3 regions of the Aneurinibacillus sp. UBA3580 genome follow, and region 2 is predicted to be linked to each of the others. Evidence: riboswitches for the same ligand, from Rfam matches in the RefSeq annotation. Region 2 holds a riboswitch; each other region holds the start of a gene.
What was found. Region 2 has a riboswitch for S-adenosylmethionine ahead of B2899_RS09035 (sugar ABC transporter substrate-binding protein). Riboswitches for the same ligand answer to the same signal wherever they lie in the genome.
Positions count from the first base shown of each region.

Region 1 (6,888 bases), on a different contig from region 2:
CGAAGTAACTAAAATCGACCTTGAGCAGTGGTATTTCAAAATTACTGACTACGCCGATCGCCTGCTGAACGATCTGGATCAATTGACTGGCTGGCCGGAAAAGGTCAAAACGATGCAGCGCAACTGGATCGGGCGCAGCACCGGTGCCGAGGTAACGTTTGACGTGCCGGAAGCAGGCGAGAAGCTGACCGTATTTACTACCCGTCCGGATACGCTGTACGGCGTGACGTTTATGGTTCTGGCGCCGGAGCATCCGATTGTGCGCAAGCTGGTGAAAGGCAAAGAAAACGAAGCGGATGTGCTCGCATTCATCGAGAAAACGAAAAAAGAATCCGACATTATCCGGACTGCGGCCGATGCGCCGAAAGAAGGCATGTTTACCGGCGCGTATGCCCGTCATCCGCTGACCGGCCAGGATGTGCCGATCTGGATTGCCAACTATGTATTGATGGATTACGGCACAGGAGCGGTCATGGCGGTACCTGCACACGATACGCGTGACTTCGCTTTTGCACGTCAGTACAATTTGCCGATTACGCGGGTCATCGTGCCGGAAGGTGAAACATTTGATGCAAACGAGACGATGACGGAAGCGTATACGGAAGACGGAGTACTGGTGCAATCCGGTTCATTCGACGGAATGCCGAACCGTGAAGCGCTTGAGAAAATCGCAGAGCATCTAAAAGAGAATGGATTGGGTGGGGCGACCGTTTCCTACCGCCTGCGCGACTGGCTCGTATCCCGCCAGCGCTACTGGGGAGCGCCGATTCCGATAATTTACTGCGATGATTGCGGTATCGTTCCGGTGCCGAAAGAAGATTTGCCGGTGATGTTACCGGAGAATGTCGTCATTGACGGGATGAGCAACCCGTTGGCCAAGTCCGAAGAGTTTGTCAACACAACCTGCCCGTCCTGCGGTGGCCATGCACGCAGGGAGACAGATACGATGGATACGTTCATTGATTCTTCCTGGTATTACCTGCGTTTTACCGATGCGAAAAATGATGAGATCCCGTTTGATTCGGAAAAAGCGAACAAATGGCTGCCGGTAGACGAATACATCGGCGGTATCGAACATGCGATTCTGCACCTGTTGTATTCCCGTTTCTTCACCAAAGTGTTGTATGACGCGGGGATGATAAATTTCACGGAGCCGTTCAAGAGCCTGCTTACCCAGGGCATGGTACTGAAAGACGGCGCAAAAATGTCCAAATCGAAAGGCAACGTCGTCAGTCCGGACGAAATTATCGCTAAGTATGGTGCAGATACCGGACGCCTCTTTATCCTGTTCGCGGCTCCGCCGGATCGGGATCTCGAATGGAGCGACAGCGGGGTGGAGGGCAGCTATCGTTTTCTCAACCGTGTATGGCGTATGGTGGATAACCATGCCGACTTAGTGGCAACTCATCCGCAAATCAATCTGTCCGATAGTGCCGCCAAAGATTTGAACCGGACGCTACATGCTACAATTAAAAAGGTGAGCGAGGACATCGGTGAGCGCCGTCAATTCAATACGGCGATTAGCTCCATTATGGAACTCGTCAACAAAATCTATGCATACCCGAAAGATGGTGATCCCGGCATGCTGGCACACGCGGTTGAAAGCACGATTATCTTGCTTGCACCGTTCGCGCCGCATATTACCGAAGAGATGTGGCGTACCATCGGCCACGAAGACAGCGTTCATCATCAAAGCTGGCCTGCATTTGACGAGTCCGCTCTCGTGCTTGATGAAGTAGAAATCGTCGTGCAGATTAACGGTAAAGTACGCGAGAAAATGGTAATTCCAGCGAATGCGACCAAGCAGGAGATGGAAGCGATCGCGAACGAAAACGAGAAGATTAAAGAGTTGACGGCCGGAAAGACAATCCGTAAAGTCATCGCCGTTCCCGGAAAGCTCGTGAATATTGTTGTGGGATAAATGTTATAGAATTTTGATACCTTGCGTGCTATACTTTTGAAGAGCATTCAAGCTTTAAAATTTGAGATGAGAGAGTACGGAGGAGAGAGAAGATGAGAAGAGTGCAGGTTATCATAGCTTTGCTTGTGGCGATGTTGCTCGCCCTGGCAGGGTGCGGTCAGGCGACGAAAACGGAATCCGTGCAGCAGAAGGCGGAACAGGCAAGCCCGGAGAAGAAGGTTAAGGTCGGCATTACGCAGATTGCCGAGCATCCGGCGCTTGATTCGATTCGCAAAGGAATTATTGACCAGCTGGCAGAAGAAGGATTTAAAGACGGGGAGACGATGCAGCTGGAATATCTGAACGCCCAGAACGATATGAACAATGTGGCGACAATTGCCCAGCAGATGGTAGCGGACAAGAAGGATTTGATTATCCCGATTACGACGCCGTCTGCACAGGCGGTTGCCCAGCAGGCGAAGGAGATTCCGGTTGTATTCTCTGCGGTAACCGATCCGGTGGCAGCCAAGATTGTGCCGGCGCTGGATAAACCGGCGGAAAATATTACAGGCACGTCCGATGTATCTCCAATGGATAAACAGGTGCAGCTTGTGAAAGAGTTTATTCCTTCTTTGAAAAAACTTGGTGTGATCTACAACACGGGCGAGGTCAATGCCGAAGTACAGGTGGGTATGATTGAGGAAGCGGCCAAAGCGCTGGGAGTAACGGTGGAAAAAGCCGGTGTGTCCAGCTCGAACGAAGTAAAACAGCGTACCGAGTCGATTGTGGGCAAGGTGGATGCCATTCTTATTCCTGTCGACAACACGGTTGTATCTTCGTTTGAAGCGCTGCTAACCGCAGCCAAGGCGTCTAAGGTGCCAGTGTTCGCTTCCGACAGCGACACGGTAAAGCGCGGCGCAGTAGCCACCTACGGCATCGATTATTATAAGCTTGGCCGGCAAACCGGTGTAATGGCGTCCCGCGTACTGAAAGGCGAGAAGCCGGGTTCCATGCCGGTGGAAACGCTGAAAGACGTACAGTTGGTCATGAATGAAGCTGCAGCCAAGAATTTTGGATTGTCCGTCCCTGACGAATTGAAAGCGAATGCCCAGGTTGTCAAATAACCGGTGCAGATGTGAAAAGACTCCTTCCCCGTTTAGTGGAAGGAGTTTTTTTTGTCGGCGAACATCTCTTTTACTTCAAGAACATCCACATCAAATTTGCGGTGAGTCGCTTCGATTAGGTGGAGGAATACGTCCCGCGTCTCCTTATCAAGTACATGCAGACCAATACCGGTTACGCCGCCTGGTACACACACCTTGGCCTGTAGAGCTGGCAGGGAAAAACGTCCGTCTTCAAGCAGGCGCCCAAGTCCGATAATCATCTCTGTTATCAGCTTCGTCGCCTGCTCCTCCGTAAGGGTTGTTTTCGCCACCGCGCTGTCAATGAAACGCTGCAGCAGAAAACTGAAGAAGGCAGGGCCGCAGCTAACAATGTCGGAAGAGATACGGGTGTCCTGTTCTTCAATTTCAATTGGTGTGCTGATGGCAGATAACAGCGTAATCAACCTTGTACGGTCGGCATCATGGAAACGGCTTCCGAACGTCACAAGCGAAGCTCCGCTGAGCGCTGTATTGGTAATGCTTGGAATGACGCGGGCCACTTTGCAGGGGGTATAAGCCTCCAACTGCTGCACATTGACGGAGCTGGTGACAGAGAGCAGCAGTTTATCGGGGGTCAAATCATGTTGAATTTCATCCAGTACCGTTCTGTATTCAAGCGGTTTGGTGCATAAGAACAGCACGTCCGCCTCCTGTGCGACGACCGTATTTGTTCCGGTTCTAAGCGCAGTGTGTTTAGATGCGAGCGCACGCAGCTTTTCCGGCGTCCGGTTCGAGGCAATGATGTGAGCGGGCGGTACGGCGCCGGATTCAATAAAGGCTTCGATGAGAATCGTTCCCATACTTCCCGTTCCAATAAAGCCAATGTGCATCTGAATCCCCCCGGCGATTATAATTGTTTAATGTGTATGGAGAGATTGGGGAATTCAGTACACATATTTTTCCAATTGTGCTAAAATACCGATATACGGTAATTATTTGCATATATCCCGTACCATATCAACTGTTACAGTTTTGCGCGGTGGCAGGTGATAACGCTGTGCCAGCTGGTTAATTTGCTCGGTTACTTTGTTAATTTCTTCGACATTGATTTCTTCTCCATTTTTGCACTGCTCTACCGCCTTCTCGATCCAGGCTTCCCGCATGGCATCCAATTTCCGGTACAGTGTAATGTATTCAGCTTGTTTGGCTGAGTGGGCAGTAATGGCTTTATGAACGCTCATTTTTACATCCTCCTTTTTTCGTATCCATTCAGAATGTTTATATAAAAATTATAGGTAATCTGTAAAAAAACCACAAGCAAAGGGGTAAGCATAATGAGAAGTCTGCTGGTGGCCAGGAAAAAGTGGATTATTAGTAGTATATGTCTTCTCATTTTAGGTAGTAGTATTTATTTTTATAACAAGAATAACGAAACTATAGAACAGACGCTTGCCTTCACAGAGGTGAAACCGGCTATGCAGACGTCTGCGATGTCAGAGTCGGAAGTCGCCGGGCAAACAGAGCAACCGATACAGAAAGGTGAAGCCTCCTCTTCGATGACTGTCTCGATTATTGTAGATATCAAAGGTGCGGTAAAAAATCCGGGCGTCTATACACTGCCGGGGGATGCGCGTGTCTATCAGGCGATCGGCATGGCGGGAGGTCTGCTTCCGGAAGCGGATGCCAAGCAGGTGAATGGGGCCATGCCGCTTAAAGACGGAATGATGCTGTATATACCGTTGAAGGGAGAGAAGGCTCCGCAGGCGGTAACGGACGGTATGGTGGCCAGTGAAAATGGAAGCGGGATGGTTACTGCGGCGCAAGGAGATAAAGTGAATCTGAATACGGCAACGTCCGAGCAACTGCAAACGATTCCGGGAATAGGGCCGGGAAAAGCAGCGGCCATTTTGCAGTATAGAGAAGAACACGGAGCATTCAAAACGGTGGATGAGCTGACCAATGTTTCAGGTATCGGCCCAAAGACACTGGAAAAAATGAGGGGTAAAATTTTTGTTCAATAAAAATTTTCGAATTAAGTTGACAGGTCGGAATAGTGAGGCTATAATTACAAACAAGAACAGCACAGATATAACAAGCGAATTTCATAAGCAATCTCTTATCAAGAGCGGCGGAGGGACTGGCCCGAAGAAGCCCGGCAACCGGCACGAAGTGCAAGGTGCTAATTCCAGCAAAGCAGTATGCTTTGGAAGATGAGAGCGATGGTACATACCTGAGCATCCAGCCCTCTTCTTCCAAGAAGAGGGATTTTATTTTGGTTCGCAGCGCTCAAAATCTCTTAATGTTGCAGGCGTTTGCCCGCCTGAAAAATCAATGACAAGAAGGTAAGGGGAAGGGACGAGGTTAGATTCTAATGCTGAAAAAGGCGTATGCCTTTTCAACATTAGCTTGAATCTTACACATCTCAACTTCTTGCTTCCAATTTTTACAGAATAGAGGAGGAAAATTGAACATGGCAGAAGAACGCAAATTCGATTTCGAAACCGTATGCTTGCACGGAGGACAGGAAGTGGATCCGGCTACACTATCACGGGCGGTTCCGATTTACCAGACATCTTCATATGTATTCAAAGATACTGACCATGCGGCAAATCTGTTCGCGTTAAAAGAATTCGGTAATATTTATACCCGCATTATGAACCCGACTCAGGATACGTTTGAGAAGCGGATTGCGGAGCTTGAAGGCGGGGTGGGCGCGCTTGCGCTCGCATCCGGACAAGCAGCGATTACATTCTCGCTTCTTAACATCGCGCAGGCCGGGGATGAAGTGGTGGCATCTACTAACCTGTACGGCGGAACATATAACCTGTTCGCGCATACGCTTCCGAAATTCGGTCTGAAAGTGAAATTCGTGAACCCGGAGAACACAGATGAAGTTCGGGCTGCAATCACAGATAAGACAAAAGCGCTCTTTGCCGAAACGATTGGAAATCCGCGCGGGGACGTAACCGACCTGGAAACATTGGCAAACATTGCGCATGAGAATGGCATTCCGTTTATTGTGGACAATACATTCGCTACACCGTATCTTTGCCGTCCGTTTGAATTTGGCGTTGACATTGTTGTTCATTCTGCAACGAAGTTTATCGGCGGTCACGGCACTTCCATTGGCGGCGTTATTGTTGACTCCGGAAATTTCAATTGGAACAACGGCAAATTCCCGGGATTGACCGAGCCGGATCCGAGTTACCACGGTGTAGTGTATACGGAGGCGGTAGGCAATCTGGCATACATTATTAAAGCTCGTGTCCAGCTGCTTCGTGACCTGGGCGCAGCCATATCACCGTTCAACTCCTGGTTGTTCTTGCAGGGGCTGGAAACATTGCATCTGCGCATGGACCGTCATGTGGAAAATGCGAAGAAAGTGGCGCAATATCTGGAAAATCACGAGCTTGTTGAGTGGGTTAACTATGCGGGTCTTGAAAGTAACGAGTACTATGAGCGTGCGCAGAAATATCTGCCGAAAGGCGCCGGTTCCATCTTCACATTCGGTATCAAAGGCGGAGTCGAAGAAGGTAAGAAGTTTATCAACAGCCTGAAACTTCTCTCGCATCTGGCCAATGTGGGTGATGCTAAGACGCTCGTAATTCATCCGGCAAGCACAACACACCAGCAGTTGACGGAAGAGGAGCAGGCAAGTGCGGGCGTGTCTCCGGAAATGATCCGTCTTTCCATCGGCATTGAGTCTGTGGATGATATTATTGCCGATTTGGAACAGGCACTTAAAGCAAGCCAATTGACGACAGTATAATAGAAAAAGCGGTAAAAGGGGCGAGGATGGCATTTCCTCCCCCTTTTTCTGTGAAAATCAGAAAAAGAAAAGAGGGAGAAGAGGGAGGAAAAAAGATCTAATGTAGAAAAAGGCCT
Region 1 covers NZ_DFMZ01000009.1:27,432-34,319, forward strand. The annotation lists gene leuS (leucine--tRNA ligase) at 1-1,921, shown strand, start outside; gene B2899_RS01970 (ABC transporter substrate-binding protein) at 2,014-3,024, shown strand; gene comER (late competence protein ComER) at 3,057-3,893, opposite strand; gene B2899_RS01980 (DUF2533 family protein) at 3,996-4,244, opposite strand; gene B2899_RS01985 (helix-hairpin-helix domain-containing protein) at 4,338-5,024, shown strand; SAM riboswitch class I at 5,117-5,220, shown strand; gene B2899_RS01990 (homocysteine synthase) at 5,474-6,772, shown strand.
Region 1: it holds a riboswitch for S-adenosylmethionine, as region 2 does, so the genes downstream of both, B2899_RS01990 (homocysteine synthase) here and B2899_RS09035 (sugar ABC transporter substrate-binding protein) in region 2, are expected to answer to the same signal.

Region 2 (12,158 bases):
AAAGATACACAATCCCCTTTCCTGCCTGCACAAGGCGGCCAATTAATGTAAAAATGTCTCGTTTCGCACCGATGTCGACCCCTTTTGTCGGCTCATCAAACAAGAACACATCGGCCTCCGTCGCCAGCCATTTGCCGATAACGACTTTCTGCTGGTTGCCGCCGCTTAAATAACCGACCGCTTCTTCCTCATCCGGTGTCTTGATCCCCAGTTCACGGATCATATGCTGCGCGTGTTCCTTCTCTTCACGGCGGCGGATAAATCCGCCTGCGGTAAATTTCTTCAGGATAGGCAGCGTTAAGTTGCTTCGCACGCTTTCCTCAACCAGAATTCCTTCCTTGCGCCGCTCCTCGGGCACGAGGACCATTCCGGCCCGGACCGCATCCCGCGGCTCGCGCAGCTGTACACTCCGTCCACCCAGCACAATTTCCCCGCCTTCCATCACATCCGCGCCGAACAGCAGACGGGACAGCTCCGTCTTGCCTGCACCCACCAGACCGACAATACCGACGACTTCACCACTGCGCACATGAAAATCAACGCCGCGCACTTTCACGCCCCGGCGCACGCCGCGCACCTCAAGCAGCGTTTCACCAATCCTGGCAGCAACCTTCGGGTACTCCTCCTGAAACGACTTGCCCAGCATCGCTTCAACAATATGCGGAATCTCAATCTCTTCCGTCCTTTTCGTCCACACGTGGCGCCCGTCCCGCATCACCGTGACCCGATCGCATACAGCCATGATTTCCGGCAGGCGGTGCGAGATGAAAATACAGGCCACACCACCCATCTTGAGACGCTTCATTACTTCAAATAACCGTTCCGCTTCTTCTATGCTCAGCGGAGCGGTCGGTTCATCGAAAATTACGCATTTGGCCTGCTGGGATACGGCTCTGGCAATAAGGACAATCTGTTTTTCTGAAAGGGTAAGGTTTTCCACTTTTTCCTTTACCGGAATCTCATAGCCAATGTCTCGTAGAATCGCTTCTGCTTCCCGGTACAGCGAGTTCCAGCGTATCCAGCGCGCGCCTCCCTTTCCCGGTTTCCGATCCAGCAGAATGTTCTCGCATACGGTAAGCGACGGAACGAGCGCCGTATCCACCTCCTGATATACGCAGTGGATCCCCGCTTCCTTCGCGTCAGCCGGGCTTGCGATGGCAAGCGTCCGCCCGTCTAATTGAATGGTTCCGCCGTCCGCCCGGTACGCGCCGGACAGAATCTTCATCAGCGTACTCTTTCCGGCTCCGTTCGCTCCGAGCAGCGCGTGAATCTCTCCGCCGCGCACGGCAAAGTCTACACGTTTAAGCGCATGCACTCCGGCGAACGATTTGTTTATATTCTGCATGCGCAGCTCTACGGCCGTCTGTGCCATACGGTTCTCCTCCATTTCTTCCTTCGTTCAGATAAAAGCCCACCGGATCGCCCGAACCGGTGGGAAAACAGCTTACTTCTTCATCCAATCAACAATGCCCTGCTGGCTTGAGCCCCAATCTTTAATATGCTTGCTCAACGTATCAGTCGTCACTTTTTCAGCAGGCAGTTGCTCTCTCGTTACGAGTACTGGCTTCAGCACAACGTTGTCCGGGGTTTTATCGCCATGCAACTTCTGGTATGCATAGCGTACTTGAACCCGGCCGATATCTTTTGGATCTACGGCCGCGGAGGCTACCCAGGGTCCCTTCGGATTTTGAATCATCTGCAAGTCCTCGTCGCTCATATCAATACCGTAGACTTTAATCTCCGTACGGCCAGCCTGTTCAATTGCCCGGGTTGCGCCTTTTGCGAATTCATCCCAGGCAGCGAATACTGCAGTAATATCGCCTTTATTCGGATACTTCTTTAACACGGCTTCCATCTGCGCCTGTGTATCTAGCGCCGTATTGGCCGTAGCCGATCCGAATGCCGCTACTTCTTTGATTCCCGGATTGTTCTTCATGAACTCCTCATACGCCACCTGGCGACGTTCCATCGGAGCAAATCCCGCTACCCAAATTTTAACGATATTCGCTTTGCCGCCACTGTCTTTCGCCAGCTTATCAAGCACGGACCTGGCCATCTCCTGATCGTCTTGCTGAAGAACAGTAACGCCCGGAACCTTTATATTAGCATCAAATACCACAACAGGAATATTTTTTGACACAGCCTTTTGAACACCATTCTGCAGCGCTTCAGGTGTGCCGTGGTCGATAAGAATGGCATCAAACTTCTGATTAATGGCTGCATCTACATTGGCCGCCATGCGCGCTAAATCTCCGTCAGACGCAAACACCGTGACCTGTCCGCCAAACTTTCCAACTTCCTCTTTCACCCCGCTTATGTATTGAGCAGAAAATGTACCGAGGTTCATCTGCATAACAAGCGCAATTCGTTTGCCTGCAAGCGATCCGGCTGCATTTGCGCCTTTCGTGCCGTTCTGCTCTCCCGTGCTTGCACTCTGCGTGCCGCATGCACTGGACACAATTGCCAGTATTGCGATCAGGAACGCAGAGAAAAGGATTTGTACTTTTTTCTTCATCTCAAAAACTCCCCTTATCATTTAAAAATTTTAGAAAGAAGATAAAAAGACAGAAGGTAGTTGTAGATGAGAAAAAGCATTCGCTTTTTTCCACCGCTAGCTCTAATCTTCTATCCCTCCATCCTTCTCTTCATATGGTTGTACAACCATATGAAAAAAGAAAACCGCCTCTCTTTGCATCTGAAAGAGAGGCGCTTCAGTTCACAGGATGCTGCCTCTCATCTCTCAGGATCTCTCCTGCAGGAAGTAGCACCTTGCCTGTACGAATACAGGCAGGTTGCCGGGCTTCATCGGGCCAGTCCCTCCGCCTTCTCTCGATGAGAACATGTTTATGACAAAAACATTATTAATACATAAAAAATATAAAAAACCTCTTCCATGTCTGAAAGAGGGTACCTGTGCATTGGCTTCACATCCTTATCTTTCAGAACATCGTCCTGTAGGAAGTAGCACCTTGCCTGTACGGATACAAGCAGGTTGCCGGGCTTCATCGGGCCTAATCCCTCCGCCTTCTCTGGATAAGTGTGTTTTATTTTCACTATTCTTAATGAAACTAATCATACCCGGATTGTATGAGAGTGTCAATTACTTTTTCAAAATTTTTCTCAACCAGTGGACTGTTTACATTTGCTTGACAAATCAAGCAAAGCGTTCTACATTTTTAGTAATGTAATCACATACGAATAACGCTTATCGAGAGATGGTTGAGGGACTGGCCCGATGAAACCCGGCAACCTGCCGCCTTATAGCGGTAAGGTGCTAACTCCTGCAGAATTCGCATTCTGAAAGATAAGGTTAAGATGATCGTCTACCCCTCTTTCAAATGCAAAGAGGGGTTTTTATTTTTATTTGATAGAAAAACCGACAGAGAGGGGAAATAGAGATGTCTTACCGCACACTTACCGAACAAGAGGCCGTTGAATACGCCCGCAAGATTCCGAGCTTGTTCCCGCAGGACGCCCGGCTTGTCAGCCGTGAAATCGGCGACGGAAATCTGAACTTCGTGTTTCATATCAAAGATGAAGGGCCGTCCGGCAAAAGCATTATTTTCAAGCAGGCGCTTCCCTATGTCCGCGTTATCGGCGATTCCTGGCCGCTTACGCTGGATCGCGCACGCATTGAAAGCGAGGCGCTGATTCTGGAAAATGAGCTGTGCCCGGGGTCCGTTCCACGGGTCTATCACTATGACACCGACTTGGCTCTTATCGTCATGGAAGACCTGTCTGATTATGAGATTATGCGCAAAGGGCTGGTGGAAAGAAAACGCTATCCGAACTTCGCAAAGCAAATCGGAACATTCCTGGCGCGTACGCTGTTCCTGACTTCAGATCTTGCGATGTCCCCGCTTGAGAAGAAGCGGAAAGCCGCTTCCTTTACCAATCCGGAATTGTGCAATATTACGGAGAATTTTGTATTTACGTACCCGTTCCTTGACGATCCGTCCAATGCGTACAATCCGCTCATCACCAATACGGTCCAGCGCATCTGGAGCAACGATGAGCTTAAGCTTGAAGTTGCCCGGCTAAAAGAAAGATTCATGACGCTCGGTCAGGCATTGCTGCACGGTGATTTACATACCGGAAGCATCATGGTGACAGAGCAAGATACGAAAGTCATCGACCCGGAGTTCGCTTATTATGGCCCCATGGGCTTCGATATCGGAGCCGTCATTGCTAACCTGCTGCTCAATTACGCGGCACATGAAGGCCATACGCCGGACCCGCAGGAGCGCGAAGCGTACCAGGCGTATCTGCTGGAGACAGTATCGGAAGTATGGCGCGTGTTTGAAACTGAATTCCGCACTTTATGGGAAGAGCAGGCGCAGGAGCCTTATGCGAAAACACCGGGATACCTGGATGCCTACCTGCTTGATGTACTGAAAGACGCCGCAGGCTACGCGGGCTGCAAAATGATGCGCCGTGTCATCGGCCTGGCGCACGTCTCAGACCTGGAGAGCATCGCCGATCCGGCGCTGCGTGCCAAAGGCGAAACGCTGGCTCTATGTATCGGACAGGAGCTTGTCCTCCAGCGCGGTACACTGAGCGGCATCGACGATGTCATTAAGCTGATCGCCGCCTCCGCCGTACAAAATTAACAGTAAGGAAAACTCGCAGGCGGTTTTCTTCGCTTACGCTTACGAATGGATGGATGACCCAGAGTCTAAATAGACGGATGGGTGACAGCCCCTTTTCTTGTTTTTGATTCCTTTCTTCTCTTTTTTGGGTTAGGCGGCTCTTCTGGCCGCCTTTTTCAGCAGATTATGGGAAGAGATCGACTACAGGATCGACTTGGACTTTTAGTACTGGAATCGGAAAAGGAAATACAACATGGTAATGTAACATAATTGTTTCACGGGAATGGGGGCCAAATCGGTCTTTATTCCCTTATTTTCAATATATTATATAAAGTTTAACTTTAAAAGTCTGGAGATGATTTTTATGAAAAAGAAGATAGGGTTAGCAAAGAAAGGTATTATTTTATTATTCATTTTTTTAGTGAGTGCCTTAGCATTTGGGTGTTCACAAGAAAGAACTACTCATCAACCGGAAACAATGAAAGATGAGAAATCATTTTATAAAGAATTGTTTTCAGCAATAAATAAGGAAGATAAGCAAGCGGTTTCTAATGCTTTAAAAGAGGATATAGAACCTAATTATGAAATGCCTGAGTATGGTACCTTATTAACTGCCGCCACAAAAGTAGGAGATCCTGAAATAATTAAACAAATTATTGAAAAGGGAGCTGACGTTAATAAAGCAGATGAAAGTGGTCAAACTCCGTTACACTGGGGTAGTCAAAAAGGAAAAACCGATGCTGTAAAAGTCCTTATAGATGCCAAAGCAGACATCAATGCTAAAAATGATAACGGCGAAACTCCACTCGCCCTCGCTAAAAGTAATAACTTCCCAGAAATTGAGAAGTTATTGAAGGATGCAGGTGCAAAGGAGTAAGAAGGTATAATATTGTATAGCAGAAAGAACGTTTATTAAATTAAAGAAAAAGGCATTCGCCTTTTTCACCATTAAAATCCTCTCCTCATCCCTTCCTCTTTTTTCCTTCGCACCATTAAAGTCAGCAGCGGCATAAGTGTCTATACCGCAAAAAATACCCTCACAGTCCATAAAGGTCTGTGCGGTTCGTTTCTTTGTTCATTTTTTCGGCATTAACGCGTTTCCTTTGCGCCTTTTCCGTCTTTTTCGTTAATGATGTATACGCAGTTATCGCCGCCGGTCGCCATGCATTGCTCCTGCTCTACCTCGGCGTTCAGCACATTCTCGAACAACGTCTTTTCACAATTGCAAGCGTATGTGTATTCTTTGGCGACGGTTGAAATCGGGCAATTCGTTTCCACAAAAATATATTTGCCGGTTTTTTCATCCTTTTTCAATTCAGCCATGTAGCCCTTTTCGTTCTGCATCTTCACAAGTGCTTCTAGCTTCTTCTCAAAGTTGCTGTCGGAAGGCACAATATCGCGGTACAAATTCTCCTGGCGCTGCTGGCGAAGCTTAAACAGCGCTTCTACCATCTGCGCTCCCTGCAGCTCTGCAATATCATTAAGGAATTCCAATGTCAAATCCTGATAATTCTTAGGGAACATATTATCGGCTTCTTCAGACAGGGAGTACACATTGGTTGGCCGGCCCATCGCCTGGCGCAGCAGGCGCGCCTGGATGAGATTATCCCGCTCCAGCGTATTCAGGTGGCGACGCACAGCCATCTCGGTAATGCCCAGTTCCTGCGCCATATCGCCCACTGTCATCGAGCCTTTCATCTTCAGCATATGCAAAATTTGATTGCGCGTAGAAGAGGATTTGTCTTTATTCATCTTCCCTCACCTTCCTCCTCTATATTGTACCCGATTTTATGAGGTAAGTAAATTTCTATACAATATAATATAAAAACTATAGTGACGATGTTATCGTTTTAGTACAACTCCTGCTTCAAATAATCACGCACACGTACCGGAAATTGTTCAAGATGGGAAAACTGGGCAGCCAACAGGGCAAATACTTCTTGTTTGTCCACACTTGTATAGTTTGTAACCAGCTTTTTGCGCATCGTAACCACTGTCTTTAGTCCGGCTGCCATCTCTTTATCAACCACTCTCTCATCCTCAAGAATATCGACGATATCTTCATAACTGCCGGGATCGCGCATAATAAAACCATCAATTAAGTAATTGCCGACATCGGCTATGGTTTCGAGCGCAATATGCAGTGCGCGCTCAAGCGCCAGCACCGTCAGCGAGTCCGCAGGCGCGCCCGCTCCCTCTTTCACTTTCGGGGCGATATCGACGAGAACTTGCTCAAGATAGGATAAATGCTCTTCGATTTTTTCCACATTGACCTGGTACATCCGTATGCTCCACTCCTATTTTCCGTTCTTTTTATTTTTTCGTTTTGATGCGATAATTGTAATCGCGAATGTTAGAATAAGCAAAGTGAAAATTGTTACACCCTGCATAATATTCTCCATTTCCATTTTGTTCACTCCTTGACCATTTCAGCCTCTCACCACAGTATACCATGACTCAAAGCAGATACATATGAACAGAAAATCGCCAGGACCGATGAGCCGCAACCCCGACATGAAAATAATGGGAAAGATGGCTGACTTTTGTGGTACGAAGGAAAAGAGAGGAAAGAATGAGGGGAGGATTTCAATGAGGAAAAAGGCGAAGGCCTTTTTCTTCCTTAGATCTTTTTTCCTCCCTCTTCTCCCTCTTTCTTCATGATTTTCACAGAAAAATGGAACACGTTTGAACGTTGCCGCCCCTGTTCAATTATCATATAATTACATTTGATAAACTTTTTACTATTGTCGGCATATACATGATGATTCCGCCCACGAAAGCATGTTAACATATGCAGTAAATACAACTCACAGGAGGCAAACACATGGCACAACACGGAGACTGGACGTTTCTGTATGATCATACGGAAGAGACAAAAACAAGATACGTAAGCTTTATGGGTGAAGAAGCCCGCCACGATATCGCAATCATTAAAACGAAAAACTTTTACGGCAAGAGTCTGGTACTCAACATTCTGACGCACCGAATGGCGATTCTCGGCCAGAAAGATCTGGATGAGCCGGGCTATTTGGAAGAAGCGTTCAACATAACAGAAGCGGAAGCGAAGGAGTTGCGGGAGTTCCTGTATTTAAGCATCTGATTCCTCTGCATAAGCTGTATACTTTAGTAGATACTATCCCTATCCTTTATTTATTCACGAAGGAGGGGATTTTTTGTTTTGGAGAAAAGCTCTGCCGGATAAGAAGGAAGAACAATTTCGCCCGCTGAAAACGGAAGAGAGCGTGATTCATACACGCTATCCGGAAGAATTCCCGGAAGGTCCGTATGGTACGGCCGCGTTCGCGCACCCGTTCCTGGGTAAAAGTTCGTGGGATACCGGAGAAAAGGCTCAGTCCGCGTTTGCGTATGAATACCGTTCGTTGCATGAAGGCATTCCACGCCAGGATCCCGGAGGACATCCGACGCACGACAACCCTGCGGAGAACGAAGAGCCTATGCTCAATGAAGTAAAAACGGGCATGACTCATGAACAAAGAGAGTAGCTGAAAAACGGGCATCCATGTCAGATTTCCTTTTCTGCCATCATGCCCGTTTTTACTCTGTTTACTCTATATGCGCAGGTTGTTTTTCCCTGTTGTCCTTCTGCTCTTTCGGCTTGCCGCGGCGGGAGCGGGGACGGCGCTTATCCCGACGTTTGCCATCCTTGCTTCGGGGCTGCTTCTCGTCCGCTTTATCTACCAGCTCTCCGTCTTCCAGCTGTTCGATTTCTTCCGTCTCTTCCAAGCGGCTTGCCTGCTTCACTTTCTTTAACAAGAAATATCCGCAGCCGAAATTGCAATATTCTATAATATATTCGTCAAAAAAGCTAATTCGTGCATCGAACGGCGCTTTGCGATTCGTATCTTCGTACAAGCCCTTCAACCGAAGCTGACCGTATCCCCAGTCGCCCACGATGTAGTCGAACTTGGCCAGAACATCACTGTACCGCTCTTTGAATGCTTCCTGGTTGAACCCGTTTTTATTTTCCTCAATCAACTCGTAGACCTGGTCCTGGACCCGTATCACTTCAGTTGCCTCCTCTCCGGCCACCGTAACACTATGGTGGCGCGCGACTCCTATTTTACCACAATTTCTTGCACGGCACACAAAATTCCCACGAAAACTCCCGCCACCTCCGGGCAACCTACAGGATAGGAGGTGGAACAATGAAAAAATTCTTCTCAGTGCTTTCCGCAGTAAGCCTTGCCGTTTCGCTCGCTGCCTGCTCTCCTGCGGCGGATAATGCCCGCACGAATCAATACCGCCCAATGAATGTCGGGCCGAATAACCCGACCGGTACCATAACGGGTTACGATAAATATCACCGTTACAACAATGCTATCGGCTACAACAATGTTGGCGATGGGCGCTACGATACGTACCGTAATGGCATTATTAAAGACCAGACGAATTATCGCCCGAGTGCTCTGCGCGATTCAAGGGACAGAATCATGCGCACACAAGGCATGAATGATCTGGGTGTCAACAATAATGGCCAGCGCATGTATGGCACAGCAGGAACGTATGGTACAACCGGACTGTATGGCACAAACGGTATGACGGGATATAACGCGCAGCAGTATTCTATTTATAAGCCGTACACCCAAAATTACAACGTAATGACACGCAGCAACCAGCCAAATATTGGCTATGCTCACCTCGGTGATAATCAGACAGCTACCGGCCGTACGTACAACGGTACGACTGTGCAGAACCGGACTGCACCGAACAACAGCACACTGTATCAAGGAAGACAGGCCAATTACGATATGGCTACACCAAACGTCTATGTCGACCGCCAGATGCTGGCTTCGGCCGTAGCCCGGGTAGCCAAGCAGGTACCTGGTGTCAAACGCACAACGGTTCTTACAACGGATAACCAGATTTTCGTCGGCTGCGATACTTCCGGCTTAAGCCCGGCTAACGCCCAGAAAACACTGGAGAAAGTGCAGAAAGGCTGCGAAAACGTATCTCCGCGTTACTACAAAGTGTACACAACAAACGACCAAAATGTAATTACAAAAGTACACAACAATGCGATGCAGATGGGTACGAAAACCGACCAGCAGTTCGAACAAATGATTGGCCACCAGGCCAATACCATGCACAAACTGTCGACGAACAACGAGTCGAACAAATCCAGTACCAGCAAGTCCGGTATGCCGATGCAAATGCATCACATGAAGAAATAACGACAAGCCCCGCCGTGTTACGCGGCAGGGCTTGCTTTCGTTATAGCGCTTTAGCAGCCGATTCAACCTGCTCGTGTGCATGATAGGAGCTGCGCACAAGCGGGCCGGATTCAACATGTTTGAAGCCGCGCTTCAACCCTTCTTCTTTCAGCTTCGCAAATTCATCCGGATGGTAAAACTTCTTAACCGGCAGGTGTTTGGGTGTCGGCTGCAAGTACTGACCGATCGTTAAAATGTCAACATCCATACGACGAAGATCATCCATCGTCGCAATAATTTCCTCTATTGTCTCCCCAACACCAATCATGATGCTCGATTTGGTCGGAACATCAGGTTGGAACTCTTTGGACTTGGACAATAATTCCAGCGTCCGGTTATACTTCGCCTTGGACCGGACACGGTCTGAAAGGCGTTCCACCGTTTCAATATTATGATTTAAGATGTCTGGTTTGGCATCCATCACAATCTTCAGCGCATCCCAGTTGCCCAGGAAATCAGGAATTAATACTTCAATACTACATAAAGGGACCCGCTTGCGAATCGCTCGAATCGTTTCAGCAAAAATTAATGCGCCGCCATCTTTCAAATCATCGCGCGCTACGGAAGTTACGACGACATGCTTAAGTCCCATCTGCTCCGTCGCTTCCGCTACGCGTTCCGGCTCAGCTAAATCAAGTTCGGTCGGCAGGCCTGTTTTGACCGCACAAAACCGGCACGCGCGCGTGCACATATCACCTAAAATCATAAAAGTGGCGGTACGGTTCGCCCAGCACTCATATATGTTCGGACAGCGCGCTTCTTCACAAACTGTGTGCAGCGTCTTGCCACGCATCATCCGCTTCAACTCTTTGAAGTTCTCGCCCGTATTCAGTTTGATTTTCAGCCACTCCGGCTTCCGTTCTGCCATGAAGCGCTCATCTCCATTCTTTTATCGTTTTCCTTCTTCCCTATTGTAAAAAAGCGCGGCCGGTAAAGCAATTCCAAACGTCTCCGCAATGGGCCATAACCTGTGCGTAAGGCTACGGTTTCCACATATAAAACCAGTTCTGCTGCGCACACTAAGGCGAAGACTTTTCATCTTGGGAGGATGTTATGTGGTACAAAGCATTACTTTTTCTTATTGTTTTAAGCCTGTTCCCGATTTCAATTCCTGCTCATGCCGCCTCTTCCGGAACATCGGAAACAGCAGCCTTATATCGGGAACGGCAACTGCTGTTTGAACACATGCAAGCCATTACCGGCATTCCGTGGTATTACCTGGCAGCGATTGATCAGTATGAGCGCAGCATCCATAAAAATCCAAAGAAGAAAGAGGCCGAAGGAAGCGCCGCTTCTTCTGCACGCAAAATTGGCATTGCCTTCACACCCGAAGTATGGTGTGGCTTTCTTAATCCTAATTCCGATGATACCAATCCGGCAAGCATCGCGTTTTTCGGCGGCCTGGGCAAAGACGGAGACGGGGACGGCAAAGCCAGTCCCGATAATGACCTCGACGCCGTTTATACGATGGCCAGCTATCTAAGCGGGTTCGGTTATACGGAGGACGACATCCGCATCGCACTGTGGAATTATTATGCCCGGGATAGAAACGTAGAAATCGTCTCTGAGCTGGCATCCCTTTACCGTTACCATAACCGTCTGCACCTGGTCGGTAGTGCGTTTCCTGTTCCGCTTCACTATAGTTACAGCTATCGCAGCACCTGGGGAGACCCGCGCGGCTGGGGAGGACGGCGTATTCATGAAGGGACGGACATTTTTGCCGGTTACGGCACACCTGTCCGCGCCACCAGGCACGGCGTTATCGAGACAATGGGTTGGAACCCTTATGGAGGCTGGCGTGTCGGCATCCGCGATATTGATTCGCTGTATCATTACTACGCCCATCTCAACGGCTTCAATAAGAAATTTAAAGTCGGAGACATTGTACAACCCGGGGATATCATCGGCTATGTCGGTAGCTCGGGCTACGGAAAGCCTGGCACCTCCGGCAAATTCCCGCCGCATCTGCATTATGGTGTTTATCGGGATAACGGCAAAGCGGAATACTCATACGATCCGTATCCTTTGTTAAAGCGTTGGGAAAGAGAAGAGTACAAAGCAAAGAAAAAGAAGAAAAGTAAAGGAAGTGAGTAAGCCATATGCGTAAATTTCTTCATCTTTCACTTCCTATTCTTGCTTCTGTACTGCTCTCTTTTCTCCTCTTGTTTCCTTCTTCCGGGTCTGCGCTGGAAGACGAGGTATTCATCGAAATCAATAAATCGACCAACCGGCTCACTATTTTTTTAAATGACATTCCCGTCTATGTGTTCCCTGTAGCGACCGGAAAAAACAAAAGCTTGACGCCGGAAGGAGAATTTACAATCGTTACACGAATAGA
Region 2 covers NZ_DFMZ01000055.1:19,636-31,793, forward strand. The annotation lists gene B2899_RS09030 (sugar ABC transporter ATP-binding protein) at 1-1,372, opposite strand, end outside; gene B2899_RS09035 (sugar ABC transporter substrate-binding protein) at 1,445-2,515, opposite strand; SAM riboswitch class I at 2,731-2,839, opposite strand; SAM riboswitch class I at 2,930-3,040, opposite strand; SAM riboswitch class I at 3,203-3,311, shown strand; gene mtnK (S-methyl-5-thioribose kinase) at 3,399-4,610, shown strand; gene B2899_RS09045 (ankyrin repeat domain-containing protein) at 4,954-5,466, shown strand; gene B2899_RS09050 (helix-turn-helix transcriptional regulator) at 5,679-6,341, opposite strand; gene B2899_RS09055 (DUF86 domain-containing protein) at 6,440-6,871, opposite strand; gene B2899_RS09060 (DUF3055 domain-containing protein) at 7,414-7,689, shown strand; gene B2899_RS09065 (hypothetical protein) at 7,763-8,092, shown strand; gene B2899_RS09070 (YutD family protein) at 8,154-8,615, opposite strand; gene B2899_RS09075 (YhcN/YlaJ family sporulation lipoprotein) at 8,756-9,781, shown strand; gene lipA (lipoyl synthase) at 9,822-10,688, opposite strand; gene B2899_RS09085 (M23 family metallopeptidase) at 10,874-11,914, shown strand; gene B2899_RS09090 (L,D-transpeptidase) at 11,920-12,158, shown strand, end outside.

Region 3 (10,934 bases), on a different contig from region 2:
CATTTTCTATGCTGACTTCATACCCATCAATATATTGCGCCCAATGTGTTTTAAGCGTAGAAAAATTAAAATTATTTTTCATATATCTATCCAGTTCATCGGTCAGTTCCTGTTCCATGCTTTCTTCAGACTGCGCTTTCGCAACAGGAGAAACCACCTGCCTGAGCATATTGTCCGCCTGTCCTCCTGCGTTCCGAAATAAATAATCGTCCTGCATTTTCAAGCCGAATACGATGCCAATGAAGATGGAGATAAGTATTCCATTTACGCTGATTTTTGTCATGATGGTACCTCCTTCTTTATACCTTACCCCTTTCTCTAAATATTTAGATAAAATTAGTTCAAATCCTTTATAAGTGCGATAATATTTTTTAACCATTTATACTTTTTAGAAAAAATAAGGACCGCCTTCATCACGGCGGTCCTCGCTGCTTTATTATTACAAAAATCTCCGATGGCACTTTTTTCCGTCATACGTAAACAAAACACGCCGGTCTTCGATCCTTGTCTCCATATGCACTGACTTGCCCCATAACTTATAAATATACGGCAGCGTTTTCTCTAGATACTTTACGTCTAATTCCATGCCCTCATACTGATGGAACAAGTACATCTCTCCATTGCCCAGGTAATCACCGTCCTGAACAAGAAGGTATGGAAATCCTCCGTTAACCCGACTCGTCACCAGTTGGTCGCGCACGACCTCCCACGCTTTATCCGTAATCGTCCAATCGTTGCCCTGGCGGCCGAATACATACATATCCAGTTTATCCACCAGGTCTTTCGTCAAATAATTGCGGATGAAAGAAATATCGCTGTCCAGTTCGCGTACCTCGAAGATTTTCTCCCGCCCTTTGCCCGGTTTGCGTCCAAAACGCTCCTGCTCTTCCTTCGTCGGGTTGTTCCAGCGTTCTTCGATGTCCTCAAAAATTTTCAAGCCGAGGTAGTAGGGGTTGATGCTGGTGGTAGACGGCTGAACGACTCCGGCATTCAGTTTGGCGTATTCAATCGTCTCGTCTTCCGTCAAATCCATCTCCCGCAGGATACGCTGATGCCAATACGAAGCCCAGCCCTCGTTCATAATCTTCGTCTCAATCTGCGGCCAGAAATATAGCATTTCTTCGCGCATAATCGTCAGTACGTCACGCTGCCAGTTCTCCAGACGGGGACTGAATTCTTCGATGAACAGCAGCAGGTCTTTTTCAGGATCGGGCGGGAAGCGTTCTGTCCGTTTCTTCGCTTCTTCTTCTGCGGACTCCCTGCGCTTCCGCTCTTCCTCATCCAGCAGCCACAGATCGCCATACGGATGCTTACCATGAGCGGCAAGCGCGCTCCTCGCCTGCTCCGGATCTTCCGCCCAGCTGAAATGGCGGCGGATCAAGCTTGGATCAATGTGCTCCTGAATCGCCAATATCGCATCCAGAAATTCTTCCACTGTCTCTTTTCCGTACTGCATTTCATACTGACGCAGCCTTTCCGCCGTCGCAGCCATGCTTTCTACCATATCCCGGTTCGTCCGGCTGAACCGGACATTATTTTTGAAGAAATCGCAATGCGCCAGTACGTGCGCCACGATTAATTTGTTTTGAATCAGCGAGTTACCGTCCAACAGAAACGCGTAGCATGGATTTGAATTAATGACCAGCTCATAAATCTTGCTTAGTCCCAAATCATACTGCAATTTCATCCGATGAAACGATTTACCGAAACTCCAGTGCGAGAAACGGGTCGGCATGCCGTATGCACCGAATGTATAGATGATATCCGCCGGGCAGATTTCATAGCGCATCGGGTAGAAATCAAGCCCGAATCCTTTGGCGATCTCGGTAATCTCGTCAACCGCCCGCTCCAGTTGTCGCATCTCTTCTCCTGTCATGTTGTAGCCGCCTCCTTCGCGAAGAAGGTCGTTAATGCTTTGTAGACCTCTCCTTTTTCGCGGACGATGCAATATTTGAATTTCGGATCTTTAATATGTTTATATGCAGACATTAATGTAGAATGACGGTTGTACTGGTTTACTTCAGTGTAGCCGAACATATTGCTTATGCTCATCAATTCTTTTACCAGCTTCACACAGCGATCGTTATCTGAGGTCAGGTTGTCACCGTCCGAAATATGAAAAGGATAAATGTTATACAGCGAAGGCGGATACCGCTGATCGATAATTTCAAGCGCTTTGCGATAGGCGGAAGAACAGATGGTACCGCCGCTCTCCCCTTTGGAGAAAAAGGCTTCTTCCGTCACTTCTTTCGCTTCCGTATGATGCGCAATAAAGGCAATGTTGACTTTCTCGTATCTTGTACGCAGAAAACGAACCATCCAGAAGAAGAAGCTACGTGCCACGTATTTCTCCAGCGCCCCCATCGAGCCACTTGTATCCATCATCGCGATAATAACCGCGTTAGAATGCGGTTGGACAATTTCTTCCCATGTTTTGAAACGCAGATCTTCGTTTGTAATGTTTTTGATGCCTTTGTGACCTGCAAGCCCATTTCGGCGCAGTGCTTCAAGTATCGTACGCTTCTTGTCAATGTTGCCCATTAATCCTTTTTTGCGGATGTCGTTGAACCGAATGTCGGTGATGACTACATCGTCCTCCTGCTTCTGCTGGAGGTTGGGCAGCTCCATTTCAGAGAACAGCATTTCTTCCAACTCTTCGACCGAGATTTCAGCTTCATAATAATCTTCGCCGGCTTGATCGCCCGCGCCCTGTCCTTTGCCGGGCCCCTGACCAGGCTCTCCTTCTTTGGCGATGACATCGCCCACTTTGGAATCTCCGTTCCCTTGACCGACATGCTTGCTTTTGTTGTAGTTATACCGAATACGGTACTCATCAAGAGAACGGATCGGAATCTTCACTACATCTCGTCCGTTCGACATAATGATATTTTCTTCACTGACAAGGTCGGGAAGGTTCTTGCGAATCGCTTCCCGAACCTTTTCCTGATGACGCTGCTGGTCCTGATGGCCTTTACGGTGCAGCGACCAGTCTTCCCGCGAGATAATAAACGGTGGTTCATGTTTCATGCGGCTTCCCCCTTTTTCACCGCTTACCGGTTCAAAAGGCTACCCACATAACGCAAAAGTTCATTTGCGCAAATTGGGCAGTATCCGTGCTCGTCGATCAGACGCGCGGTAACTTCGTTGACCTTCTTGAGCTGGATTTCGTCCGGCGTTTTGGTGGACGTCGTAATCTTCACCACGTCTTTCAAGTCGGCAAACAATTTCTTTTCGATGGCTTCGCGCAGACGTTCATGGCTGTTGTAGTCAAAACGTTTGCCTTTGCGTGCGTAAGCCGAAATACGAATAAGGATTTCTTCGCGGAATGCTTTTTTCGCATTCTCGGAGATGCCAATCTGCTCCTCGATCGAGCGCATAAGTTTTTCGTCTGCATCCATTTCTTCGCCGGTAATGGGGTCGCGCACTTTTGTTTTATTGCAGTACGACTCCACATTGTCGAGGTAGTTATCCATGAGCGTTTTTGCGGATTCTTCGTATGAGTAGACAAAGGCTTTTTGCACTTCCTTCTTGGCCAGCTCATCGTACTCTTTGCGTGCGACATTGATAAAAGTAAGATATCGTTCTTTGTCTTCCTTCGTAATGGTAGGTGACTGGTCCAATCCATCCTTAAGGGCACGCAGAATGTCAAGCGCATTGATGCATTCGGTATCGCGGCGGATAAGCGCACTGGAGATACGGTTAATGACATAGCGCGGGTCGATGCCGGACATCCCTTCATCAGCGAACTCATTTTGCAATTCCTTAATGTCCGATTCTTTGAATCCCTCCACAGCGTCCCCATTATACAGACGCAATTTCTTAAGCAGGTCAACGCCTTGTTTTTTAGAATCTTTCAAACGTGTAAGAATCGAGAAGATTGCGGCGGCGCGCAGCGAATGCGGAGCGATATGCACATGACCGAGATCGCTTTGCTTAATCAATTTGGCATAAATTTTCTCCTCATCGGAAACTCGCAAATTGTACGGAATACGCATGACAATCATCCGCGATTGTAGAGCTTCATTCTTCCTGTTGCTGATGAATGTTCTGTACTCGGACTCGTTCGTATGTGCGACGATGAGTTCGTCGGCTGAGATCAGCGCGAAGCGACCGGCTTTGAAGTTCCCTTCCTGCGTCAGCGACAGAAGGTTCCAGAGGAATTTCTCATCACACTTCAGCATCTCCTGGAATTCCATTAAGCCGCGGTTTGCCTTATTCAGCTCACCGTCGAAACGGTACGCGCGAGGATCAGATTCAGATCCATACTGCGTAATCGTCGAGAAGTCGATGCTGCCGGTAAGGTCGGCGATGTCCTGCGACTTCGGATCGGAGGGACTGAACGTTCCAATGCCGCGCCGTTTGGCTTCCGAGAAGACGATCCGTTCGACCGGCATATCCTCAATCCGTCCGCCATACTCTGTGTCTAGGCGCATCTGATTGTAGGGCGATAGATTGCCTTCGATAATAATGCCCAGCTCTTTCTCAATGTCCGGACGCAATTCATTAGGAATCAAGTGCAGGGGGTCTTCATGCATCGGACAACCTTTAATGGCGTACACGGCCCCCTGTTCGGTGCGTGTAAACTGCTCAAGGCCTCTTTTCAGCATGGTGACAATAGTGGACTTACCGCCGCTGACCGGTCCCATCAACAGCAGGATGCGTTTTCTTACATCGAGGCGCATGGCGGCGGAATGGAAATACTCTTCTACCAGTTTCTCGATTGCACGGTCCAATCCGTAAATTTCTCGGCTGAAAAACTTATAGCTCTTGCTTCCATCCTCATTATGTTCAATCCCGGCATGCTTGATCATGTTATACACCCGGGAATGTGCGGTCTGGGCAACGTGCGGATTTTTCCTAACAATCTCAAGGTACTCGGCGAATGTCCCTTCCCAAACTAGCTGTTCTTCGCGTGTACGGTATTCTGCAATCCGCTTCAGGATATCCATCGGGCACTCCTCTCCTTTTCTTCGTTCAGAATGGTCAGTCAGGGATGCGTTTTTACTATCCTATTCCACACATGCAGGTGACATGCTAAATATCTGCCTGCTTTAGCGCCCAAGACGCTTACGCAATCAGATGAGAAGAGAAGGAAAGCGATAGAAAGCAAAGGAGAAGACTAAAACATAAGATTTTTCTGTAAAAATAGGGCTGAGATGCGCATATAGCTCACCTCAGCCCTATTTTTATGTCTTTATTTCTCGTATGTAGCCCCGTGCATTACTTCATAAATTTCCAACTGCGAGCCGGTGGCCGGATTGTTATCGGAGGAATGTGCATGTGCCTGACGGAAGCTTTCGCTTTCGGTCCACGCTTTGAACGACTCTTCGCTATCCCATTTCGTGTACACGATTTGCTTGTCCCCTTCTTTTGCGCTTAAAAACTGGAACTCCAGACAGCCAGGAACATTGCGCATACGCTCCGCGCTTTTGGCAAACATTTCTCCCATGCGGCCTTTCATCGCGGCCGGAACATGCAGTACATTCATGACAACGTACATGGTGAGCCCACCTCCATAAAATATCAATCCCTTTCACTATAGCAAATCCATCTGTGCTTTTCCAATTGCAAGCGTACAAACTTTGTCAAGATTACCGTGTTTCCATATGTTCCAATAGTTAAAATATGAGGTATAATAAAGTGAAAAGTACTCTTGGGAGAGGAGACATAGAAAATGGCAATTATTTTAGGAGTTACATTCCTGGTGCTTGGCGCAATTTTCACGGCTGGATATAATGAAGACAAGACTTGGGGTCTATAAATCAGCAAAAAACCACCATGGCATCTCAGCCGCAACCCCGACATGAAAATCGTGGGAAGGGCGGCGCTGACTTTTGGGGTACGAAGGGAAAGAGAGAAGAGAACGAGAGGATGATTGCAATGGGGAAAAAGGCGAACGCCTTTTTCCCCCCTGGATCTTATTTCCTCTTCCCTTTCCTTCTTTTCTCATGATTTTCACAGAAAAAGGCAAAGAGCGAATGGCTCTTTGCCTTTTTTGTCTTCCATATCATTAGAATACAGGAATAACCGCGCCTTTGTACTTCTCATCGATAAATTTCTTCACATCTTCGGATTTCAGTACTTCAATCAGCTTTTTGATTTCTTCACGGTTTTCGTCGCCTTCTTTAACGGCTACGATGTTCGCGAATGTCTTCGCCGCATCGGAATCTTTCTTCTCTACCGCGAGCGCCTGGTCGAATGTCAGACCACCTTCCATCGCGTAGTTTCCGTTTATAACTGCGTAGTCGACTTCGTTAATCGCGCGCGGCAGCATAGATGCCTGCATTTCTTTAATTTGGATGTTATGCGGATTTTCTACGATATCCTGCTTGGACAGGCTGTTCAGCTCTTTGCCCGGTGTCAGCTTAATCCAACCTTTGGACTCGATCAGTTTGAGTGCGCGCGCACCGTTCGACACATCGTCCGGAATAGCGATAACTGCGCCGTTCTTCGGCTCGGCCGCTTTTTCTTTACCAGGATACAGGCCCATCGGCTCTAAGTGGATGCCGTCTAATGCCTTAATGTGTGTGTTGTGCTTTTTGTTAAACTCATCAAGATACGGAACCGTTTGGAAGTAGTTCGCGTCAATTTGCTTTTCTTCAAGTGCAGTATTCGGAAGCACATAATCATCGAATACTTTTACTTCCATTTCTACGCCCTGCTCTTTCAATTTATCTTTTACATGTTCAAGAATTTCCGCATGTGGAACGGCGCTTGCTCCTACAACAATTTTCTTTGTTTCCTGCTTCTGATCACTACCGTCAGCTTTTTGGTCACTGTTATTGCCACCGCCTCCGCATGCTGCAAGTACACCAACAGTAAGCAGCAGAATCATTGCTACGATCCACTTTTTCATCATCTGTTCCCCCTCTTCACTACCAATTATCTTTTTATTTACTCGTGTGTCTAATCAAGTTGCTATTTGCACCACGTATGCGGGCCCTGCATACGTAATACAAAAAACCCTCTCCGGCAGACCAGAGAGGGTTTATTTCACATTTATACCACACTCTTATCTGTCAGGATAGAATATCCTGCTGGAATTGGCACAGCATTCTCCGTAACACGGAAAATCCGCTGCCGGGCTTCATCGGGCCAGTCCCTCCACCTCTCTCGATAAGCGAGATGCATATTTAGTTGCACTGAAAATTATATTACGCATCTTTTAAATACTTGTCAATTATTTTTTTAATAAAAGATATATTGTCAATCGCAAGAAAAAATTCCCGTACGATTGACAAGCTGATCATGCAGCTCTTTCAGCGTCCCATGCGCATCAACATGGTGCTGCGGTACACCTCGATCAATTTTGTAGTCTTCGACCAAAAATGTTTTCAATCCAACTTCTGCAGCCACCATATCCTGCTGCATATCGTTGCCGATCATAATTGCGTTTTCCGGTTTGATGCCGATACGCTCACAGATTTCCAGGAAGTATTTCGGATTGGGCTTGCAATAGTGTGACGTCTCAAAAATAGTAACATGCTCAAAGTCATTCTCTAGCAAACCGGCCCACTTCATACGCTCCCGAATGGCTATCCCCGGAAATACCGGATTCGTAGCAACAACCAGCCTGTAGCCCTGTTTTTTCGCTTCTTCTACTACTTTCAGCGCGTATGGATGCGGTTCAATATCTTCTTTCAGCAGCGGAAATTCTTCCGAATAAAATTTATCGAATAACGGCCAGATATCCCCCTGTTCCACACCGCACGCCGCAAGAAAATGTTCCCGAAAAATTTCTTCGTTTGTACGTTCCGCTCCAGCGTCTTTCATCATCTGCTTTGTCGCATTCCATACGGACTTGACCAGCAGCTCCGGATCGACGAGGTGGGCGGTATATTCCCCCAGCCGCTTCATATAACGGTTCAGAAACGCTTCCGTATCCAGCATCAGCAGCGTTCCGTCCAAATCGAAAAATATTGCTTTCTTTGCCATACAAAGCTCCCCTTCTTTCATCGTCTTATCTCCTGCTTTATCTTCTATTTCATACCGGGATATCCAATTTGCCTTAGCGCTTCATACAGTACAATCGCAGCGGTATTGGACAGGTTCAGCGATCGGGTTGCGTCTCCCATTGGAATTCGAATGATTTGCTCGGGATACTGCGAGAGGATATCCTGGGGAATACCCGTCGTTTCCTTACCGAAAACAAAAAAATCACCATCCCTGTACTTTACTTCGGAATGGTATTTGTTACCGCTCGTTTCGATAAAGAAAAAACGACCGTCCGAATGCTTTGCCGCAAAGTCAGCAAAAGACTGGTAATATGTAATGTCCACCGCGTGCCAGTAATCAAGCCCTGCCCGTTTTAAATACCGGTCATCTGTCGAGAATCCGAGCGGTTCAATCAAATGGAGCTTCGTACGGGTTGCGGCACACGTCCGGGCCACATTGCCCGTATTGGCCGGAATTAACGGCTCATGCAGCACGATATTCAACGCCATTCACTTGTTCACCTCATGTTTTATCATAGCACAAAAATGCCAATCAACATACATGAACAGCCATTCAAACTATACCGAAGCAAGCTCCACAGAGCATCGTCCGGCTCCGTCCCTTATAAAATATGAAAAAATCGATATTGAATGTTCGGTGTATAAGCGGTTGAATCACGATAGTCCCAGTACCGGTGACGGCTATTCGTCGTATGCGCGTTAACAAGCGGCATACCGCGGCCATCTTTAGCCACAACAATGGTGGAGTGCTGCCACCGTCCATCACCGTCAAAATCATAACAGATGACATCCCCAAGCGATAGCTGATCCGCACTCGATTTCGTCTCCGTTCTAATACGCCCCTTCTCCAAATACCAGCGAAAGCTATGAGCCACGGCCCAGCTAAAGCTCCAGAGTGCCGATGGACTGTTTCCGCCTCGATACCACCAGCCATTCGACCGGCTACCCGTCACCTGTAGAGGAATACCGCCCGCATACAGGCACTGGGAGATAAAATTCGTACAGTCTACATCAAAATGACGGAACTGCGGATTATAGTCATTCCACCACGCTTCCGCATACCGGATAGCCTGCAGACGATTATATGAATAGTTCTGATCTGTTTTCGTTTGCCGCTTGTCTTCAGCTTCTGTATTTTCATACTGATGAAAAACAGGGATGGCTGCTTCATGCGGAATTTTCTCTTCATGCACCACCAACCATTTATCCTGCGGGCGATGTAGAATCACACGCATCTGCATCTCTTTCTCCTGCTCATGCCACCTTCTTTCAAGTTGATAGGCGTACCATTCCCTCGCCTCAATCCGAACGACAACCTCATCTTCCATTTCTCTTTCTACCTGCAGGGTATGAATTTGCACTTTGCTTTTTATCGGACGTGCATTTCGTTGGTTCAACTGCTCCCAGCGGAAAGTGCTGTACCTTTTTACCCGCTTCGCCTGCTCCGCGCTTACACAATCGAAGAAATCATCTGTTTCTACAACCAATCCTTTCGTCCGGCACTCTAAATATTTCTCAAGTGCACTTCTCCAGGTTGTCATTATGCTTCCCCTTTCCGCAATCCAATGATTTCAAAATATGTATATGCGTCCGTAGAGCACGAATTCCCTGTAGCTTTCCTATACTTTCCCCCGTAAAAATAAAAGGGATGGCTGCACTTCGTATTAGAAGCGCCGTCATCCCTTCTTCTCTGTATATTCTTATGTCAAACCGACTTCCGATCGTTCCAACACACCTTCAAGCTGCAGTAAATGTTCTTTAATGTCCAATCCCCCGCCGTAACCGACCAGTGCGCCGTTCGAGCCGATAACCCGGTGGCAAGGAACGAAGATGGACAGCGGATTCTTATTGTTAGCTCCCCCTATGGCACGCACCGCTTTGGCTGCGTTAATTGCAAGAGCGATATCTTTATAGGATTTAGTTTCACCGTAAGGAATTTGCCGGAGCTGATTCCATACAAGCTTTTGAAACGGGGTGCCATATACGTCAAGAGGAAGGGTAAATTCCCGGCGCTCCCCTGCAAAATACTCGTCCAATTGTTCCGTCGCTTTGAGAAAGACCTCAGGTGCGTAGGTAATGTTCTCCGTATGGAGCCATTTTTTCGCCCACCGCATTAACGAGAGTTTCGTCGCATCTCCTTCGCCGAATTCCACCCAACATACCCCCGTGTCTGTTGCGGCCAACGTAATCGGCCCGAGCCGGCTTTGATATACGGTATAAAAAACTTCCGACTTCACCCAATCCCTCCCTTTTGCATCTTCTTATCATCTTACATCGGGCAAAAAGAAGAAATCCAGTATAATCATTCGACATTTTCCCGGCTTAGGAGCGCCTTTTCGATTTCTTGCCGGACCGTTTCTTCTTTTTCTCGGGTTTTCGCCTTTTTTAAAGCCAGAATGGCTTCATCACCGCCAATTCTCCCCAGCGCCCAGGCCGCCGTGCTTCTCAGCGCCGGTCTTTCGTCTTCTGTCAACACACGAATGATGTCCGGCACAGCACTTTTGTCTTTAAAGTGCGCAAGCGCCAGAATCGCGTTTCGCTGAATTGGCTTTTTGCCCCGCCAGGCACCGGAGGTACGTCCAAATGTGGATGCAAACTGCTTCTTGCTGATAGTGAGCAACGGTTTAAGCAGCGGCTTGGCCGCTTCCGGGTCCGGTGTAAATTCCGGATGATGCGTAAAATTGAGTTTCCGGTTTTTCGGGCAAACCTGCTGGCACGTATCACAACCGTACAGACGATTCCCGATAGCCGGCCGGAATTCTTCGGGAATTTCATCTTTCAACTGGGTCAAGAACGCAACACAGCGCTGGGAATTAAGCTGTCCTCCCTGCACAATCGCTCCTGTCGGACAGAAATCAATACAGAGCGTACAATCTCCACAATCTTCTATCACGGGCTGATCGGGTGGAAACGGAGCGCTCGTCAGCATTTCACCCAGGTATACCCATGAGCCAAATTCCGGGGTAATCAGCGATGTAT
Region 3 covers NZ_DFMZ01000117.1:1,136-12,069, reverse strand. The annotation lists gene B2899_RS16305 (hypothetical protein) at 1-283, opposite strand, end outside; gene B2899_RS16300 (SpoVR family protein) at 440-1,876, opposite strand; gene yhbH (sporulation protein YhbH) at 1,873-3,027, opposite strand; gene B2899_RS16290 (PrkA family serine protein kinase) at 3,051-4,949, opposite strand; gene B2899_RS16285 (antibiotic biosynthesis monooxygenase family protein) at 5,195-5,500, opposite strand; gene B2899_RS16280 (MetQ/NlpA family ABC transporter substrate-binding protein) at 6,011-6,859, opposite strand; SAM riboswitch class I at 7,010-7,123, opposite strand; gene B2899_RS16275 (HAD family hydrolase) at 7,207-7,935, opposite strand; gene trmL (tRNA (uridine(34)/cytosine(34)/5-carboxymethylaminomethyluridine(34)-2'-O)-methyltransferase TrmL) at 7,980-8,444, opposite strand; gene B2899_RS16265 (amidase domain-containing protein) at 8,558-9,496, opposite strand; gene B2899_RS16260 (methylated-DNA--[protein]-cysteine S-methyltransferase) at 9,656-10,192, opposite strand; gene queG (tRNA epoxyqueuosine(34) reductase QueG) at 10,258-10,934, opposite strand, start outside.
Region 3: it holds a riboswitch for S-adenosylmethionine, as region 2 does, so the genes downstream of both, B2899_RS16280 (MetQ/NlpA family ABC transporter substrate-binding protein) here and B2899_RS09035 (sugar ABC transporter substrate-binding protein) in region 2, are expected to answer to the same signal.